One region of the Methylorubrum populi genome, then DNA from elsewhere that is predicted to be linked to it. Evidence: predicted binding sites of a transcription regulator. Region 1 holds the regulator's gene; the other holds the start of a gene.
The links. The regulator LexA, encoded in region 1, represses DNA repair genes until DNA is damaged. The targets are predictions, from matches to a motif close to TGTTCNNNNTGTGTTCNG.
Positions count from the first base shown of each region.

Region 2: MPPM_RS09550 (LexA family protein) is a predicted target of LexA. The motif match lies at 1,691-1,708, and genes of this name have one in related genera.

Region 1 covers NZ_AP014809.1:5,472,220-5,482,208, forward strand. The annotation lists gene MPPM_RS25460 (ComEC/Rec2 family competence protein) at 125-2,395, shown strand; gene lexA (transcriptional repressor LexA) at 2,389-3,114, opposite strand; gene MPPM_RS25470 (DUF1236 domain-containing protein) at 3,281-4,147, opposite strand; gene MPPM_RS25475 (MFS family transporter) at 4,625-5,977, shown strand; gene MPPM_RS25480 (3-oxoadipate:acetyl-CoA acetyltransferase) at 5,985-6,809, opposite strand; gene MPPM_RS25485 (tartrate dehydrogenase) at 6,823-7,902, opposite strand; gene MPPM_RS25490 (hypothetical protein) at 8,001-8,450, opposite strand; gene MPPM_RS25495 (aldo/keto reductase) at 8,558-9,439, opposite strand; gene MPPM_RS25500 (methyl-accepting chemotaxis protein) at 9,555-9,989, opposite strand, start outside.
Region 2 covers NZ_AP014809.1:2,071,798-2,081,786, forward strand. The annotation lists gene MPPM_RS27940 (hypothetical protein) at 1-151, shown strand, start outside; gene MPPM_RS27945 (hypothetical protein) at 105-590, opposite strand; gene MPPM_RS09545 (3'-5' exonuclease) at 716-1,606, opposite strand; gene MPPM_RS09550 (LexA family protein) at 1,947-2,402, shown strand; gene MPPM_RS09555 (Y-family DNA polymerase) at 2,399-3,688, shown strand; gene MPPM_RS09560 (T6SS phospholipase effector Tle1-like catalytic domain-containing protein) at 3,757-5,013, shown strand; gene MPPM_RS09565 (plasmid fertility inhibition factor family protein) at 5,027-5,491, shown strand; gene MPPM_RS09570 (GIY-YIG nuclease family protein) at 5,895-6,974, opposite strand; gene MPPM_RS09575 (DEAD/DEAH box helicase) at 6,967-8,988, opposite strand; gene MPPM_RS09580 (DNA methyltransferase) at 9,072-9,989, opposite strand, start outside.

The DNA of each region.
Region 1 (9,989 bases):
GGGATGGCGCGAGGGCGGCCGCAGCCGGTCTCGCCGGGCGTGTAGCACGAGCGAGCGGATGCGTTAAGAATCCGTCACGTGTGCCCGTCGCGCGGGCATCGCAGGTCTCGGGACGTGGCGGGGCATGGCGCAGGGCGGCGGCAGAGCGGTGAGCGGGGCGGCTCCAGCCCTCCTCGCCGGCCGCGTTCCCGCCCTGTCGCAGCTCTGGCGGGCGACGATCGAGGGACTGGGCGCGGGTCTCGCCCGCGAGGCCGAGCAGCGCCGGCTGTTTCCGTGGCTTGCCGTCGCCTTCGGGGCCGGCATCCTGGTCTTCTTCACGGCCGCCGACGGGGAGGCCCTCCTCGCTGCCCCGCTGATCGCCGCCGCCCTCTGTCTTCTCGTCACGCTGACCCTGCGGGCGCGCCCGATCGCACTCGCGCTGACGCTCGCCCTCGCTGCCCTCTTCCTCGGCTATGCGGCCGCCGTCTGGAGGGTCGCCTCCGTCGCAGGGCCGGTGCTGAGCCGCGTGACCATCGCGCCGCTCGCCGGCCTGGTCGAGGGACTCGAAGAGCGGGAGGGCGGCGCGCGGCTGATCGTCCGCGTCGAGAGCTTCGGCGACCTCGCCCCGGCGCAACGTCCGCGCCGGGTGCGCGTGTCCTACCGCGCGGCGCAGGCGGTGAGGCCGGGCGACACGATCCGAGCCACCGCACGGTTGCTGCCACCGCCCGAGGCGGTGCGGCCGGGCGGCTACGACTTCGCGCGCGACGCGTATTTCCGCGGGATCGGCGCGGTGGGATCGCTGGTGGGCAAGGTCGAGATCGGGGCGCCGGCCGAACCGCTCCCCTGGTCCTTGCGACTGGGGGCCGACATCGACGCGGCCCGCAATGCCTTCACCCGCCGGATCACCGACGCGATCGGCGGCCAGGCCGGCGCCGTCGCGGCCGCGCTCGTCACGGGAAAGCGCGGACTGATCGCGAACGAGACGAACGACATCCTGCGGGCGGCCGGCATCTATCACGTCGTCTCGATCTCCGGGCTCCACATGGTGCTCGCGGCCGGCGTGGTGTTCTGGCTGGTGCGGGCCGGGCTCGCGCTGGTTCCGGTGCTGGTCCTCGCTTGGCCGATCAAGAAGATCGCGGCCGGCGCGGCGATGCTGGGCGTGACCGCCTACTGCGCCTTCTCCGGCTGGGATGTCGCGGCCGAACGGGCGCTGATCATGACGCTTGTGATGCTCGGCGCGATCCTCGTCGATCGTCCGGCGCTCAGCATGCGCAATCTCGCGCTCGCTGCCATCCTGGCACTCGCCCGCGAGCCGGAGGCACTGCTCGGTCCGAGCTTCCAGATGTCGTTCGGGGCGGTGGCCGGCCTGATCGCCTGCGCGCCGCTCATCGATGGGCGCGTCTTCCGAACCGAGCGTTCCTCCCGCGTCGCACGGGCCGCATCGTGGCTGGCGACGGCGGTGGTCGGCACATTGGCCACGACGCTGGTGGCACAGATCGCCACTGCGCCCTTCGCGACCTACCACTTCCAGACCGTGCAGCCCTTCGGCCTCGTCGGCAATGCCCTGACGCTGCCCCTCGTATCGCTGGCGGTCATGCCCGCGGCAGTGCTCGGGATGCTGGCCTACCCGTTCGCCCTTGATCGTCCGGTCTGGTGGCTGATGGGGCTCGCGGTGCGCGGCATGCTCGACATCTCGGCCTGGATCGCCGGGTTCGGACAGGCCAACGTGGTGTTGCCGGCCTTCGGAACGGGCGCCCTGACGCTTCTCGCGGCCGCCCTGCTCCTCGCGACCCTGCCGGTGTCGCGTCTGCGGCTGCTCGCCCTGCTGCCGGCGGGGGTCGGCATCGCGCTCGCCGCGAGCCCGTCGCGCTACGACATCTACATCGACCGGGACGGGGCCGGCGCCGCGGTCCGCGGTAGGGACGGCCGCCTCGTCGTCCTCGGCCGTCCGCCCGGCTTCGTGCTGGAACAGTGGCTGAAGGCTGACGGCGACGGGCGCCGCCCGGAATCCCTCACCGGAGATCCTGGACCGCGCTGCGACCGTCTCGGCTGCACGCTCGTGGCCGTCGATGGCCGCGCCGTCGCGCTCGTCACCGACAAGCGCGCCTTCGCCGAGGACTGCGCCCGGGCCGACATCCTGATCACCCGCCTGCGGGCGCCGCCGGGCTGCGCCGCGCCGCTGATCGCCGACCGCACCTTCCTGGCTGCGCAGGGCGCCACCGCCATCCGCCTCGGAACGGCGGGGCCGGAACTTGCCACCGCTCGCGGGACCGGCCAACCGAAGCCGTGGCAGCCGGCCTTACAGTCCAAAGCGACCGGCACGGAGACACCGGCTGCCCGGTCGGAACCGCAATCATCGAGCGACCCGAGCGCGACGGATCCGTCGGACCTGCCGCAGGCCGAGGTCCCTCAGTAGCGGCGCACGAGGCTCACGAGCTTGCCCTGGATGCGCACCCGATCCGGACCGAGCACGCGGGTCTCGTAGGACGGATTGGCCGCCTCGAGGGCGATCGAGGAGCCGCGGCGGCGCAGGCGCTTGAGAGTCGCCTCTTCGTCGTCGATGAGCGCTACGATGATGTCGCCGTTATTGGCGGTGTCCTGCTTGTGGATCACCACGAGATCGCCGTCGAGGATGCCGGCCTCGATCATCGAGTCGCCGCGCACTTCCAGCGCGTAGTGCTCGCCGCCCGAGAGGAAGTCGGGAGACATCGAGATCGAGTGGCTCTGGCTCTCGATCGCCGAGATCGGCGTACCGGCGGCGATCCGGCCCATCACCGGCACCATCACCGACTGGCCGTTGCCGTCATGGGCCTGCAGCATCGCCGGCTTCGGCGCGGGCGGCTTGCCCGACAAGCCCCCCTCGACCACGCTCGGGGTGAATCGGCGGGGCTCGGAGGCGGGCGCGGACTTGGCTGCCGCTAGGTCGGGCATGCGCAGGATCTCGATGGCACGGGCCCGGTTCGGCAGGCGGCGCAGGAAGCCGCGTTCCTCCAGCGCCATGATCAGGCGGTGGATGCCGGATTTGGATTTGAGATCGAGCGCGTCCTTCATTTCGTCGAAAGACGGCGGCACGCCGCTCTCCTGCATCCTCTGCTGGATGAACTGGAGCAGTTCGAGTTGCTTGCGGGTCAGCATGCGGCACCTGCTGTCGACCGCGGGCCGGGGGCGCCGCAGAATCGTTGAAAACAAAGCACGAACAGCCTAGCCGTTCCTCTCCTGTTCCGCAAGACGAGCCCGAACACGCAAAGGGCGGCGACGCCGCAGCGCCACCGCCCTCCGTTGCAATGTGGCAGAGGCCGGATCAGGCCGGGAACACGTCCACGATTTCGTAGGTGTCGGGATCGATGATGACGATGTCGTCGCCGACCAGGATGAACTGCAGGCCGCGATAGGCCGGCACCAGGGAGAGGATCGCCGGGGGAAGCGGGTGCAGCGAAACCGAGCGCGGGATCGCCGTGCCGACGCGGACCGCGAAGTTCACGTTCGTGACCGCCCGGACATTGGAGCGGGTGATCGACTGCCGGAACTCGGTGCGCTGGGTCGAACTCAGGCTCTTCGAGGCCCCGCGCGCCTCGGCGGCGGCCCCGCGACTACCCCGCTCGCCGGCCCCGTCGCGTGCTCCGCGTTCCCCCGCGCCGTCGCGGCCCGTGTCACGGTTGCCGCGCTCCCCGGCCGCGTCACGGCCACCCCGGCCTTCGCGCTCGCCGGCGCCGTCCCGGCCCGTGTCGCGGTTGCCGTCGCGGTTGCCGCGATCACCCGTCTCTCCGGCGCGGGCCGGGCCGCCTTCGCGGCCTCCGCGTGTCCCGGCCTCTCCCGGCTCGCCGCCGCGACCGGCGCCGCTCGCCGCCCCGCCGGTCTCGCCTCCGCGTGCGCCGCCGCCGACCTCGCCGCCGCGGGCGCCACCGGCCCCGCCCGCTTCACCGGCTCCGCCGCGCGGGCCGCTCGCCGCCCCGCTGCCCGCTCCTCCGGCCGCTCCTCCGGCCGCTCCCCCGGCGCCGCCCGCGCCGCCGGCTCCCATCCCGGCACCGCCCCCTGCGGCCCCGCCTGCTCCTCCGGCCGCGCCCCCGCCGGCACCGCCTGCGCCGGCGCCGCCACCCTGAGCGAGAGCGGTCGCCGCGCCGAGCACAAGAATCGCGGCCGTCGCCGTGCTGCGAAAGAACTTGGTCATGTTCCATCCCTGTCTTCTGCCGGCTGCCGACGCGGCGCCGAGAACCGGCTCGCAACGGCGGACCGGGGAAAACCGTTCCGAAAAGATGCATTGCACCGTGCCGAGCGCCGTGTTGTTCGGGATAAGCGTGGCAATGCGTGTATGACTTTGTTCGATACCGAATGATTGTCCGAGGAACGGTGGATCAACGTTCCAAAGATCATTCATGTTTCTTGCAGAATATTATCGAGCGACGTGCCGATGCTCGCTTGTGCCGGTCTGCGGCTGAGCGAAACGGGCGCGCCGCACAGAGGATCTTCGCCCGCGTCACAGGTTCCTCCGGCCGGCTTCGGAGCGATCGAATGGGCCGGGTGCAACGTTTGCCGATTTCTGTCACGGAACGGGCGCGTGCCGCGTCGGCAGCGTGCCACTCACGATTAGTTACGCAGCCGCGAGAGGGATCACGGGGCCGCGAGGCCGGCCGATCAGGGACAGCGCATGCAGGACATTACTGCGACGGCGGCGCAGGACGAGGCGGCCGACCGTCGGCGCCGCATCATGGCGATCGTCGGTTCCTCGTCGGGCAATCTCGTCGAGTGGTACGACTTCTACTGCTACGCCTTCTTCGCGCTCTACTTCGCTCCGGTCTTCTTCCCCGAAGGCGACAGCACCGGGCAGCTTCTCAAATCGGCGGCGGTCTTCGCGGTGGGCTTCTTCATGCGGCCGATCGGCGGATGGCTGTTCGGGCGCATCGCCGACCGGCTCGGCCGCAAGACCTCGCTGATGATCTCGGTGCTGATGATGTGCGGTGGCTCGCTCGCCATCGCCCTGCTGCCGACCTACGCCACCGTCGGCCATCTCGCGCCGGTGCTTCTCGTCCTCGCCCGCATGGTGCAGGGCCTCTCGGTCGGCGGCGAGTACGGCACCAGCGCCACCTACATGAGCGAGGTCGCCGCCAAGGGGCAGCGGGGTTTCTACGCCTCGTTTCAGTACGTCACGCTGATCGGCGGCCAGCTTCTCGCCTCGCTGGTGCTCGTCGTGCTCCAGGGTCTGCTCACGGCGGAGCAGCTCACCGCCTGGGGCTGGCGCATCCCCTTCGTCATCGGGGCCCTGGCGGCGGTGGTCGCCCTGTTCCTGCGCCGCTCGCTGTCCGAGACGATGAGCGAGGAGAACAGGGACTCGAAGGAATCGGGCACCTTCGCCGGACTGTTCAAGCACTGGCGCGCCTTCGCCGTCGTGTTTGCCATCACCGCCGGCGGATCGCTCTCGTTTTACACGCTGACGACTTACATGCAGAAGTACATCGTCAACACCGCCCATATGGACAAGGTGACCGCCTCGCAGCTCACGACGGTGGCCCTGTTCGTCTACATGGTGATCCAGCCCTTCTTCGGCTGGCTCTCGGACCGCATCGGCCGGAAGACGAGCATGATCCTGTTCAGCGGGCTCGGCACGGTGATGATCGTTCCGCTGATGACGGCGATCGGCGCCACCACCAGCCCGATCCTCTCCTTCTGCCTGATCATGACCGGGCTGGTCGTCATCAGCTTCTACACCGGCATCAGCGGCATCGTGAAAGCGGAGCTGTTCCCGACGCAGGTGCGGGCGCTGGGCGTCGGGCTGTCCTACGCCATCGCCAACTCGGTGTTCGGCGGCACGGCCGAGGCGATCGCGCTCTGGCTCAAGCAGGTGGGCGCGGAGAGCAGCTTCTTCTGGTACGTCGCCGTGATGCTCGCGGTCGCGTTCGTCGCCTCGCTGCTGATGCCGAACCCGAAGCGCCACGGCTATCTCGATGGTGACGGCACCGTCGAGGAGGCCCTGCAGCGCAAGACACGCCCCGCCCTGGCCTGACCGACGATCAGCCGAGGCGCAGCATCGCCCGCGCCTCGGTCGGCGTCGCCGGTCGCGCCCCGTGCTCGGCGCAGATCGAGGCGGCCAGCCGGACGAGGGCGGCATTGCCGTCGGCGAGCCGCTCCTTGGAGAGGCGGACGTTATCCTCGAGACCGGTGCGCACGCCCTGTGCGCCCCGCGCCAGCGCCCAGCCCATCACCGGGCTCTGGAAGCGGCCGATACCGAAAGCGCCCCACGTCGCACCCGGCAGCAGGCGCCGAGTCTCGGCGAGGAGGATGTCGAGGAGATGGGGATCCGGTGGCAGGGCGTTGCGGATGCCCATCACGAACTGCACGTGCGGAGCCGCCCCGATCACGCCCTCGTCCACGAGGCGGCGGGCGTTGTGGATGTGGGTGAGATCGAACACCTCGATCTCAGGGCCCACCCCCTCCTCGCGCATCCGCCGGGCGAGGCTCGTGAACGACGCCGCCGGGTTCTCGTAGACTCCTTCGCCGAAATTGACCGAGCCCGTGGTGAGGGAAGCCATGTCGGGGCGGTGGATCAGGCAGGCGCCCCGTTCCAACGGGTCCGAGCCGCCGCCGCTCGTGGAGAACTGCACGATCATATCCGGGCAATGCCGGCGGATGCCCTCTTGCACCCGGCCGAACCGCTCCGGATCGAGTGACGGGCTCTCGTCGTCCGCGCGCACGTGGATATGCGCCAGCGCCGCGCCGGCCTCGTAGGCGGCGTGGGTGGATTCGATCTGCTCGGACGGCGTGATCGGCACGGTCGGGTTGTCGGCCTTGCGCGCGACTGAGCCGGTGATCGCCACGGTGACGACGACGGGTCTCATCGCTGCCAGCCCTTCAGCCCAGGGCCTGCTCGACGGCGCGGCCGCAGGCCTGCGTGTCGGCGTTGCCGCCGAGGTCCCGGGTGCGCAGCGCCTGCTCGGAGAGCACCCGCTCGATGCCGGCGACGATCTCGGCCGCGGCCTCGCACTCGCCGAGATGCTCCAGCATCATCGCCCCCGACCAGATCTGGCCGATCGGGTTGGCGATCCCCTGCCCTGCGATGTCGGGGGCCGAGCCGTGCACCGGCTCGAAGACCGACGGGAAGAGCCTGTCCGGATTGATGTTGCCGGACGGCGCGATGCCGATGGTGCCGGTGCAGGCCGGTCCGAGATCGGAGAGGATGTCGCCGAAGAGGTTCGAGGCCACTACCACGTCGAACCGGTCCGGGTTCAGCACGAAATGCGCGGTCAGGATGTCGATGTGGTACTGGTCCCAGCGGATATCGGGGTAGTCCTGCGCCACCGCCCGAACCCGCTCGTCCCAGTACGGCATGGTGATCGAGATGCCGTTCGATTTGGTGGCCGAGGTCAGATGCTTCTTCGGCCGGCTCTGGGCCAGCTCGAAGGCGAATTTCAGGACGCGATCAACGCCGAAGCGGGTAAAGATCGATTCCTGCACCGCGAACTCGCGCTCCGTGCCCGGAAACATCCGCCCGCCGGCATTCGAGTACTCGCCCTCGGTGTTCTCGCGAACCACCCAGAAGTCGATGTCACCGGGCTTGCGGCCGGCGAGCGGGCTGGCGACGCCGGGCATCAGCCGCACCGGGCGCAGATTGACGTACTGGTCGAACTCGCGCCGGAACTGGATCAGCGAGCCCCAGAGTGAGATGTGGTCGGGCACGCGCTCGGGCATGCCGACGGCGCCGAAGAAGATCGCATCGTGCGAGCCGATGCGCTCCTTCCAATCCTCGGGCATCATCCGCCCGTGCGCCTCGTAGTAGTCGCAGGAAGCGAAATCGAACCAGTCCTGAACGATCTCGAAGCCGTGCCGGGCGGCGGCCCGTTCCAGCACCCGCACGCCCTCCGGCACCACCTCCTTGCCGATGCCGTCGCCGGGAATCACCGCGATCCGGTAGCTGCGCTTCGTCTCGCCCATGCTCGTTGCCTCGTCTCGACCCCCGCGCCTCACTCGCGCCGGCAGCCGTCGGCGTCAATGGTAAGCGAGAAAGTCGGGCGCGAGCAGTCGGCGTCGGCTCAGTTGATCGAGCCGGTGATCTCGCCGGGGCAGATCTCCTGCGCACGCGCGCGCAGCACGCGCTTCAGGCGCAGCGGCTGCGTTCCGTCGGCGCCGTCCACGGTGCCGACGAGCGCGTCGGGGCCGGCGGTGCCGCGGAAGCTGACGGGGCCGGCGCTCGTCTCCACCTGGAAGGCGACGGCCTTGGTGCTGTCGTCGATCGTCACGGCCGCCTCGATCGGCGCGGGCAGGCCGGCGCCCTCGTAGACGAGATTGTCGCCCCCTGGCCAGCGCTTGAGGGTGATGCGCCGGCCGGTTCGGGCGCCGTCCCCCGCCACGGTGCAGAGGTCGGCATAGATGTAGGTGCCGGCGATCCAGCGCGGCTGTGCCGAGGCCGGAACAGCGGCCGCGAGGAGAAGCGCGAGACCACCGAGGAACCCGGTTCGAGCGAGGTGGCCGGCTGATGTCATGTCGCTTCTTTCCTCCCGGCGGTCCGCGCCGCCTCGGACAAGAAAGAATCGCGCCAAGTCAGGTTCCGTCCGCTCCCGGCCGCGACGTGTGTCTCAGCACGTCTTACCTATCCGGCGCTCTGGCTCTGCCACGCCTCTTGGCCCGCGCGGTCGAGGGTGGCGAAATCCTCGTCGCTCAGGCGCAGTTCGGCGCCGGCCACGTTCTGCGCGAGGTGGTCCGGATCGCCGGTCCCGGGGATCGGCAGCATCACCGGCGAGCGCTTCAAGAGCCAAGCGAGCGCCACCGCGCCGCCGCTCGCGTTGAGACGCCTGGCGATCGATTCCAGCGCCGAGCCCGGGCCGGTGAGCGACCCCTTGTCGAGGGGAGCCCAGGGGATGAAGCCGATGCCGTGCTGCTCGCAATGGGCCAGCACGGCCTCGCTGGTCCGATCGACCAGGTTGTAGCGGTTCTGCACGCTGGCGACGGGGAAGTATTTCCGGGCCGCCTCGATGTCCTCGACGGCGACCTCGGAGAGGCCGACATGTCGGATCAGCCCCTCCTCCCGCATGCGGGCGATCGCTTCGAACTGCACCTCGCGGGGGCAGTCCGGCCCGATCCGGTGGAGCTGCCACAGGTCGATGCGCTCGAGCCCGAGGCGCCGCAGGCTCATCAGCACGCATTGGCGCAGGTAGTCGGGATTGCCGACGGGCCGCCAGATGTCGGGGCCGTGCCGGGTCAGGCCGCCTTTGGTGGCGATGACGAGACCCTTGTAGGGATGGAGCGTCTCGCGGATCAGATCCTCGCTGACGAAGGGGCCGTAGCTGTCGGCGGTGTCGATCAGGTCGATCCCGAGGCCGGGGACCGCGCGCAGGGTCGCCTTCGCCCGCTCGCGATCCGGCGGATCGCCCCAGATGCCCGCCCCGGTGATGCGCATCGCGCCGAATCCGAGCCGGTGAACGGTAAGATCTCCGCCGATCGCGAAGGTGCCCGATGCCTCGACGCTCGCCATGCCTGTCTTCCTCTCGCAGAGTGCCCGTCGAGGGGGAGAACCCGGAACGGCGATGCCGGGTCCGCCCGTCGGATCGAAGCCTGCAAACCGGCGGGCCGGGCGCGGGGCGGGCCCCTCAGGCGGCCCGGATCGCGGCGAGGAAATCCTCGACGTCGCGCCGCACGTTCTCGGATTGGGTCGAGAGTTCGGACGAGGCCATCATCACCTGCTGCGCCGCCGATCCGGTCTCGCTTGACAGCGCCTGTACCTGCGCGACGCTCATCGAGACGTCCTGCGTGCCGCGGGCCGCTTCGGAGGCGTTGCGGGCGATCTCGTTGGTGGCGGCCGTTTGCTGGACGACGGTCGCCGCGATCGACCCGGTGATGTCGTTGACCGAGACGATGGTCCGGTTGATCTGCTGAATCGCGCCGAGCGCCTGTGCGGATGCCGATTGGATCGCGGTGACCTGATCGGAGATCGCCTCCGTCGTGCGCGCGGTCTGCGCGGCGAGTTCCTTGACCTCGGTGGCGACGACGGCAAAGCCGCGTCCCGCCTCCCCGGCCCGCGCCGC
Region 2 (9,989 bases), 2.3 Mb from region 1:
AGATCGCCCGGGCGCAGCACATCTGATAGATTTCGATATCATCAATCCCAATCGAAATTACCTTGGTGCGAGGCGTCCGTACATTAATCCAGATATCGTTGATATCATGGGCCGCTGGCTACTGCGGAACGGTTTTCCAACCGATCTGTAATGATCGTGAGCAAAGCGATCGCCACACTTTCAATCTCAGATTTGGATGAAAAACCGCTGTTCAGCACAGGCTCTTCGGTTTGCATGGTCGTGTAGATCGCGCTGGTTTCGCTGAAGAACACCGAGACCCGTCGTTCGTGTGGTCGCGGGTCTCTGGCGCGATCGTCGCTCAGCCAATCGTCCGCCGTTTCATGAACGGCGTGGACGCTCTCCAAGCCTCGAACGATCCGTTCTAACGAAGCAGGAACGGTGAAGACATCATCGGGGTCGGGACCGTCGGACTGCGATCCTTTCAACACGATCCATGGACCCGGCCCGTCATCGAATAGGCTCGCGTCGAAATCAGGACTTTCGAGATCGGCCAGTCCTACCTCCAACGCTGCCCAGCGACGGTCGATGTCGACCAAGGAAGTCTCGGCCTGATCCGGCGAATCGGTCATTGTGCGCGTCCTCGGAGATGCGATGACCATTCGTGCCGGACAGGCCTCCTGTCGTCCAGCCGGCCTGTTCGGTCGCGATGGTATGACAGAGGAAGGTCGCGCGCAGCGCGACCTCCAACGCGGTCTCAGAATAGCCGATCCGAGAAGCGGATATAGGCGTCGACCGCGGTCACGAGTGGTGCGATGTCGGGAAAATCGAGATCCTCCAGGAAGCAGAGCTCGGCCTCGACCTGGTCCACGTCGACCTCCCGGTGCCAGGCGCGGTAGCGCCCGTCCTGCCCGGCATTCCATCGGTAGCCGCGCTCGCGCAGGCGATCCTTGACCTCGAACGGGGTTCCGATAGCCCAGATTTTCCGGGTCTCTCGGCGGGCGGCGTCGAGGAGCGTCGTCATCGTGATCGCGTGGGTGCGCGGCAGCGGCATCTCAAGGAGTTCGAGCAGGGCGTAGCAATCGTCGAGGGCGCGATGGCCCTCGAACCAGAAGGCCTGCTGGTAGGCGACGTAGAACAGCTTGGTGCCCTCGACGCCTTCCTCGCGCCAGGGCACCTGGCTCATTGAGCAGGCCCAGGCCTTGTCGACAAAGACGGAGTTCAGGCGCTCGCAGAAGCGACGGTCGAAGGCGGCGTTGTGGGCGATCACGAGGTCGGCCGAGCCGACGAAGTCGCGCACGGCGTCATCGTCGATGCGCTGCCCCGCGACCATCGCGTCGGTGATCCCGGTCAGCTGCGTGATGTGTCTGGGGATCGGCTTGGAGGGCTCGCGGAAGCTGTGGAACTCGGCGAGCGGGCCCAGGATGGTGCCGCTGGCCGTGTAGGCGAAGCGGAGCATGCCGAGTTCGATGATCTCGTTCTCGTGCGGATCGAGGCCGGTGGTCTCGGTGTCGACGATGACGCCGATCTTCACCTTGTCGGGCAGAGGCCACTCGTAGATGGGACGACGTTCGAGTTTGCGGAGAACCCGATAGTGGGGTGAGCCTTGCAGAGCGATCGCGTGCAGCTCGGCTTCGAAACGGTCCATTTTGGGCCTCCGGAATCCGAAAAGCCCGCGCCCGCTCCTGAGGATGTGGAGCGGTCCGCTGGGCTTCTGGTCCGGACGTTAACCAAGAACAAAAAGGGAACAAGACCCTGCCGAGATCGCGTTGCAACCGCGAATGGGTGCGCCGGACGGGGACTTAGCGGGAGGTCTGGACTCGCGTTCGTGGCGAATTCGGTCGGGCGTGGTACCCGCCTGGGTCGAACCGCTGTCCCCGATATCCACAGGCTTCCCCAGGCTCGCGAGATCGCTGCCGCCAGCGCTTGCCTCAGCCGGAACCGACGGCGCATCTGTTCGCATTCTGTTCCAGAATGGGAGAGGCGTGGTGGGGATCGCACGGATCGACGAGCTCGTGCCCGGCAGCGCCGATGCGGTGCGGATCCCGCTGATCGGGCAGAGCCTGTGCGCCGGCTTCCCGTCGCCGGCCGACGATTTCCTGGAAGGCGCGCTCGAACTGCCGCGCTGGCTCGCGCCGAACCCGCCCGCGACCTTCCTCTGGCGCATCGCCGGCAACAGCATGCGAGGGGCAGGGATCTTCGACGGCGATCTCGCCTGCGTGGACCGCAGCTTGCAGCCCGCCGACGGTAGCGTCGTCGTGGCGGCGATCGACGGCGAGATGTCGATCAAGCGCTACCGCCTGGAGGGCAACCGCGCCTGGCTCGCCTTCGAGAACCCGGACCTGCCGGTCTTCGCGGTCGAGGAGCTTCAGGACGGCGTGATCTGGGGCGTCGTGCGGTTCACGATCCACTGGCACACCGCGAAGGCGGCGCTGAAGCGATGAGCCGGGCGATCGCGCTCATCGACGGCAACAGCTTCTACTGCTCCTGCGAGCGGGTGTTCGACCCGAAGCTCGCGGGCAAGCCCGTCATCGTACTATCGAACAACGACGGCTGCGCGATCGCCCGCACGGCCGAGGCCAAGGCGCTCGGCATCAAGATGGGCGCGCCGTACTTCCAGATCCGGGACATGTGCCAGTCTGAAGGCGTGCGCGTGTTCTCGTCGAACTACACGCTCTACGGCGATATGTCGGCGCGCACCAACGCGGTGTACCGCGACTTCGCGAAGGACGTGGAGATCTACTCGATCGACGAGAGCTTCTTGGACCTCTCCAACGTGCGCGAGCGGGACCGCTTCGCGCTCGCTCAGGATCTCAGGGCAACGGTGCGCGCCTGGACCGGCATCCCGACCTGCGTCGGTCTCGGGCCCACGAAGACGCTGGCCAAGCTCGCCAACCACATCGCCAAGACGGTGCCGGACCTTGGCGGCGTCTGCGACCTAACCGATCCGGTCCAGTACGATCACTGGCTCTGCCGGATCCACGTCGGCGAGCTCTGGGGTATCGGCCGGGCCTCGCTCGCCAAGCTCGAGGCCATGGGCGTCGACAGCGTCGCCGATCTGCGCGACCTCGATCCCCGACCGGTGCGCAAGGCGCTCACCGTCGTCGGCGAGCGCATGATCCACGAGCTGCGCGGGCTCTCCTGCCTGCCGCTCGAACTGCTGCCGGCGCGGCGCAAGGGCTGCGCGGTCACCCGCTCCTTCTCAGGCCGTGTGAGCGACCGGGCGACGCTGGAAGAGGCGGTCGCCGCCCACGCAGCGCGGCTCGGCGAGAAGCTGCGACGCGACGGGCTCGGCACCGATCAGGTGACGGTCTTCTACCACACGAGCGAGCATGACCGCGGCGAGCCCATGCGCTCGGTCTCGACCGTGGTCAGCCTGCCCGAGGCGACGAACGACAGCCTCGCCTTGATCAAGGCCGCGACACACGGCGTCGCCAAGACCTGGCGCGAACCCGGCCATGTGCCCTGGCGCTACTCCAAGGCCGGGGTGATCACCACCGATCTCGTGCCGCTGGCTGAGAGCCCACGGGCTCTCATCGGCCGCCTCGACCGCGAGCGGTCCGCGCCGCTGATGGCGGCGCTCGACGCCTGCAACGCCCGATGGGGCCGCGGTGCCGTCGTACCGGCACGTGCCGGGCTCACGACGAAGCGGGACTGGAACACGAAGTTCGAGATGCGCACGCCCCGGTACACGACGCAGGTGTCGGATTTGCCGGTCGCGTGCGCGTGAAAGGCCAAGCAACGCTTGGTCGAGATCCGCGTTAACCTTGTCGTGCAAGGGTGAATATCGAAAATCCGATGTCGAACGGGATCGAGCCGGCGCAGTCGCCGGAGCGGAAGCGCATTGCCGTGTTCCTCGACGGGACGTGGAACACGCTCGACGACAACACCAATGTCTGGCGACTGAAGGCGTTGTGCGCGCAACGCGGCACCGACGGTATCCGTCAGGTCGGCTACTACAGCCGGGGCGTCGGGACGACGGTCGGCGAGAAGGTCCGGGGTGGCGTCCTCGGCGTTGGCATCGATCGCAATGTCGCCCGCGCGTACGAATGGCTCGTCGAGACTTACGAGCCGGGCGATGAGATCTTCATCTTCGGCTTTAGCCGAGGGGCCTACACGGCGCGCAGCCTCGCCGGGTTCATCGCCCTATGCGGCGTGTTGAAGCCCGGGGCCCCACTTGGGACCAGCCAGCTATTCGACCGGTACCGCCGGGGCGACGAGCGGCGCACGGTCCGGTGGCTGCTGGCGCGCGCCGGGGACGGCACGCTGACTGACGCCTCGCCCGAGGAGCGCTGGATGGCCACCTACGCGATGCCGGTTTCGGTCAAGATGGTCGGCGTCTGGGACACGGTCGGTTCGCTCGGCGTGCCGACGACGAGCCCCGGCCTCGCTAGGATCCCGGGCCTGAGCCGGTCGGGTTACGCCTTCCTGCACACGGGGCTGCGGCTGCCGATCGAGAACGGCTACCACGCGCTCGCCATCGACGAGCACCGGGCGGCGTTCGCGCCGACGCTGTGGACGAAGAAGTTTCGCGAGGGCGTCCCGCTGACCGAAATGGCACCCCCCCGTCCGGTCGCAAACGTCGAGCAGCGCTGGTTCGTCGGCGCACACGCCAATGTGGGCGGCGGATACCGGGACGACCTCCTCAGCCAGCTCCCGCTCAGGTGGATCATGGAGAAGGCGGCCGGCCATGGATTGGCGTTCCGCGCAGACGTCGTCCTCGAACCGGGTGTGTTGGAGGTGCGCCCGCGGGACAGCTACGGCGAGTTCGCGGGGGGTCTGTACCGCTACGTCGCCCAGCCGTTCTACCGCCCGATCGGCGCGCCGCCGGAGGTCTCGCAAGGCGAACGCGACGAGATCGTCAACGAGACGATCGATGCGTCGGTGTTCGAGCGCTGGCGCGCGGATCGGGGCTACCGGCCTCAGAATCTCGAAACCTGGGGGCAGCGCTACAAGGTGGAGCCCGGCGCGCTGACGGAGGCCGTCTTCGCCCACGATCCACACAGCGTCGTACCCGTGCTCACGAAGGTTGAGAGTGATGTCCCGGCCGCCTAAGAATGCCGTCCATGTGAACTGGACGGTCTTCAGCTGGGACATCGGATATCGTCGCGCACCGGATGCGGACGTTCGCGTGTGGATCGATATCGATGCTTTTGATCGCTGTTGGTTTCTGTCGGACCAGTACATTGCGGTCCCCGGCGATGCTTCAGACGACAACTCGAACAGATTTGCCAAGGCGGGCAAACGATTTCTCGCCGGCGAGCCGATGTGGATGCCGGAAGTCTCCGTAGAGCGGCACGGAGCGCTCAGCTTCCGCGATGGCCGCCACCGCTATCTTTGGATGCGGGAGCATGGCGCGCTGTCGATGGAGGTCGCGGTGGCGAGGAGCCAAGCGCCGGCCGTGCGAAGACTCTGCGGCACGCGTCGCCGGACGTCGTGGTTCATCCCACCGCGTTCACGGGTTCCGACGGCCTTGGTGCTTGGGGTGCTCGGCTTGGCGGCGGCTGGCCTTGTGGCCGTGGCCCGTTCCTGACCTATTGTCAGAATCGTCGGTTTTGTCAGCCGGGTACGACGGACGCTATAAGATTTGCCGGAGGCTGTGTTGGTCAGACGCGTCTGACAATAGGGACGAAAGCGACACAAGCTGTGGTGTTCGGGAGCTCCGCTCGGACTGTCGTACCCTTCGAGCATTCGACCTGAGAGGGTGAATCGCAGACTGGGTGTAAATTTGCGGACCTGCTGAGCTTGGCGTAGCTTAGCTTTGCGTTCGAGCGGATGGCCGAGCGGTAGTGACGCGACGCCCTATCGACTGCACGCTGGCCTCGGATGGAGGCCTCATCCGCCCAGGTGCGGTGCGTGACAGGTGTCTGTGTTGCGGGGAGGCCAGGAACGGAGATTAGCTACCTCTCGCCCTGAGCCTCCCTCGCCACGCTCGCTTACGCGGCGATCGTCCGCACCTTCTGACCAAGCGCTGCAGTCACAGCATCGGCGACGGCATCGGCATTGATCCGGAACCACTCGGTCGCGCTGTGAGGCGTGCCGTCCGGTCCCGTGACCTTCAGTGCGACGTGGTAGGGCCGCAGCTGCTTGTGAACCAGTCGCTCGGCCTCTTGGGCCGAGTGTCCCTTGAACTCGTAGGTGTCGACGATCTCGACGTCGGCATAGAGGTAGGTCGCTTGCGTGGCGGCGCGGCTGATCCGATCTTCGACCCGCCCGGCGGTCGTACCCACCTTCAAAAGCCCGGCGACCTCGGGGCGCGGGGACAGCGACCTAAGCACGTAGACGTACCCGGTCGACGCGCCCTCAAAAAGTGGGCCTGCGCTTGTTGTCGGAATCCGTCGGGCATCCTTATCCTCGTAGAGCCGGCGTACCAGTGACGACATCAGGAGATTGGACTCGGTGCCGTTCTCGAAAACGACACGCAGACGCGCGTCATCCTTGCCGTTGCGTCGGTGGGGATCGCGGACGTCTGCGACCTGGAGCATCTGGCCCTTGAGGACGAAGAACTCGCCGATCTCGACCCGTTCCTGGCTGAATGGCACGGGCTTTCTCAGGCGCTCCTTCACGCTCTGGCGCACACTGTCGAACAGGCCCTCGAACCGATCGAAGTCCTGGCAGGGCACGCGATCCGCGACGTAGTCCGGCGTGGCGCGCGGCTGGAGGGCATCGCGGACTTGGAAGATGTCGGTCCCGTCGGCGAGCAACGGATCGTCCATGGGATCCACCGCCTGGCCTGTCACGAACACGAGCCCGTGGACGTCGAAGGGCTCGAGGCCCGTGAGGGCCGCCCTGGACGCGCGCAGTCCTGCGAGCTCGTTCGCGAGCATGCGTTCCAGCACGCTCCGGCCCTTCTGGGAGACCGGCTCCGTCCCGTTCTCGGCGTAGAAGGCGTTGATGCGCGCCAGAACCTCGGCGGCCTGCTCGACGACCGGCGTGCGCGCAGCCCGGACCTTCTCATCGGGCGTCGCGAGGAGCGGGTCGTTCAGATAATCGATGGCGTCCGGGATCTCAGCCATTGGCGGCTCCAGCGGTGCGGCCGGCATCGGCCCCGGCGAGATCGGCCCGCCGTTGCCGGGCGAGCTTGCGCATGAAAGCGAGGGCGTCGGCGAGACGGACCTCGCGCCCGTTCGGCGAGTTCAGGTTCGGCTCGCGGCCTTCGCGGGCGAGGAATTCCTTGATGCGCGGCATCAGCTTCTCGGCCTCCTCCTGGGTCATCGCCACCTTCATCGCGCGGACCTCGCCGTGGAGGCGGGCGAGGATGTCCTCGTTGAGCTCCTTCGACAGGATCTCGTAGGCGTCGACGAACTCGCGCCGCCCGCCGAGGAGATCGACCTGGAGATCGCGCACGTCGAGGAACTTGTGCGTCGCCCGGATGAAATTGTCTCCGCCGCCGGGGAGTTGGGGGTCCTGAGGCTCCTGGCCCCCGGATGTCGGCGCAGGGTCGTCCAGGTCGAGGCTCATGGTCTGGATGACGCTGGGATCCTCCTTCACGGCTCGCCCGAGTTCGGTGCGAGCCCCAAACAGCGTGACGACGTCCTGGATGACACTCTCGGGCTGGTGGGGATATCGCCGGCGGACGATGTCGGTGGTGATGACGTCGTGCATCACGTCGGCATGGTGTGCGTCTGGGTTGAGCATAACCGTGATCGTCCGGGGATCGCTCTGCACGTTGGCGACGAGATCCGGGAAATCGGCGTCGATGATGCGCTTGGCCTCATCCGATACCATGGGGCCGTTGATGACCTCGATCTCGCCCACGTTCGTCACGGGCTCGGGCTTGCCCGTCTGAGGCTGCTGCCCGGTCATGTCGTCCGACCCCTTGTGGGTGCGAAACTTGAAGGTCGGGGCCATCACCTGCTCCATGAGCAGGGACACCGAGATCGCCTTCAGCATGTCGTTGACGGCGCGTGAGACGACGTCGTCCTTCGCGAAGGGAGCTGACACGAGATTGGTGAAACGCGCCTCGGTCTTGCCCGGGGCATCGCGGGTCGCGCGGCCGATGATCTGGACCACCTCTGTGAGCGAGCCGCGGTAGCCGACCGTTAGGACGTGCTCGCACCAGATCCAGTCGAAACCTTCCTTGGCCATGCCAAGGGCGATGATGACGTCGACGTCGTCGCGGGATTTGACCTTGCGGAGCGAGGCCATGACCTTCTCTCGGCCGGGGCCGTCATCCACGAGGTTGGCGATCTTCAGGATGCGCCGGCCGTTGCGCACCTTCACGAAGCCGGTGACCGGATCGCTGCCGAGCGGATCGCCAAGCGTGTCGACGATGGCGTCGACCTCGAACATCTTGTCGGCGACGGCCTCGCTCGATCCCACATGCGGGATATGGACGATGGTCTTCAGAGCTGGATCCAGGGCCTCGCCCATCCGGTCGAGATAGCGCCCCTGGTAGAAGCGGAAGCCGATGTGCAGCGTCTTGAGGTACTCGTAGCCGTTGAGCTGCTCGTAGTAGGTGTAGATGACCCGCTCGAACCGAGCCTCATCCTCGGGGTGGAGGATCGCTTCCGTGTCGCCCCGGAAGTAGGAGCCCGTCATCGCCAGGACGTGGGCGCTGCCGCGGTCCATCAGGCCGCGCAGGAGGGAGCCCAGCTTGTTCTCGTCGTTCGACGAGGCATGGTGCAGTTCGTCCACGCAGATGAGAGCGCCGTCGAAGACCTCGATGCCGGCCCTGGTGAAGGCGAAGCGCAGCGTCGCGTGCGTGCACAGGGCGATGCTCTCGCCGCTGGAGCCGAGGAACTCGATGAGCTCGGCGACCTTCGAGCCGGTCTCCGACCCGACGCCGCACAGATCGCGGTCGAGCTTCCAGTCCCTGTAGAAGCCCCCGGCGGTCAGCTTTGTGTCGCGGAACGACGCGCCGATAGAGCGCTCGGGCACGGCGACGACGACCTTGCGAAGCCCCTGGTTCTGGAGCTTGTCCAGACCGATGAACATGGCCGCGCGCGACTTGCCGGACGCCGGCGGCGACTTCACCAGGATGTACTGGCTGTCGCGCACGTCCCAGACGCGGCGCTGCATGACGCGCATGCCAAGCGCGTCCGTGCGTTTCGAGGATCCGTCCGCCGCATAGCGGAGGGTCGTGTCAGAGAGTTCAGCCACGGCGTTTCCCCTTACGCTCTTCTGCCGGGTTCGTCGGCGATGGCGCGCTCGTAGAGCTGGAGCATATGCTCGATGCGGTCAGCATCCGAGCGGTATCTGCGCGAGCCGAAGATGGCCTCGACGGTCTCATCGAGTTCCTCGTGCGCCCGGCGCAGATCCGGCGGCATCGTCTTGGGAACGTAGAGATCGCCTAGGGTTCGGCTGAACCCGGCTTCTTTGCGGGCCCGATCGATTTCCCACCAGTGCTCTTCGAGCTCGTCCTTCCTACGGTCCGACAGAGCCGGCAGCGGGAAGGTGTTCCAAACCAGCTGGTTCGAATAGGAGGGATCCTCTTTGAGCCGGCCACCGACGGTCTCCAGCCATAGACGATGAAGGCGCGACGAGAGGATGGCCGCCTGCCACACCGATCCGTCGTAGATCGCATAGATCTTGTTGTTGGGAACTGCAGAGCTTGGCATCACGTCGATGGGCAGCCAGATCCGGTTCTCGGACGTGATCGCGGGCACCATGATGGTGTGAGATCGGCTCGCGTTCTGCTCTCGAAACTGCCAAGGTGTCTCCGCCATCTTACGTGCGGCCGCATCCGTGCTGCCGATACGCATCAACCGCACCTGCTCGATACGCTCAGCAATGCCCGGAATCTTGACCGCTTTCGGAGCCTGATCGGGAGTAATCCAGAGGCACCACCGTTCGAGCCCCTTCATCATCTCTTGGCTACCGTACAGGCGTCGTATGAGGGGACCTGCTTCTGCATGCCGGCGCAGCATCGCATCGCGCTCGTTGCGATCGAGAAGCAGATGTCCACCATCGACCGGCTTGTTGCCGAAAGTCATCGGCTCAACGGAGCCGATGGGCTTGCGCCGCTTTTGAACGATCGCCCCGGTGCCTTCAGCAAGGTAGGGCCCGATGCTCGAGACTGACTTTTCGGT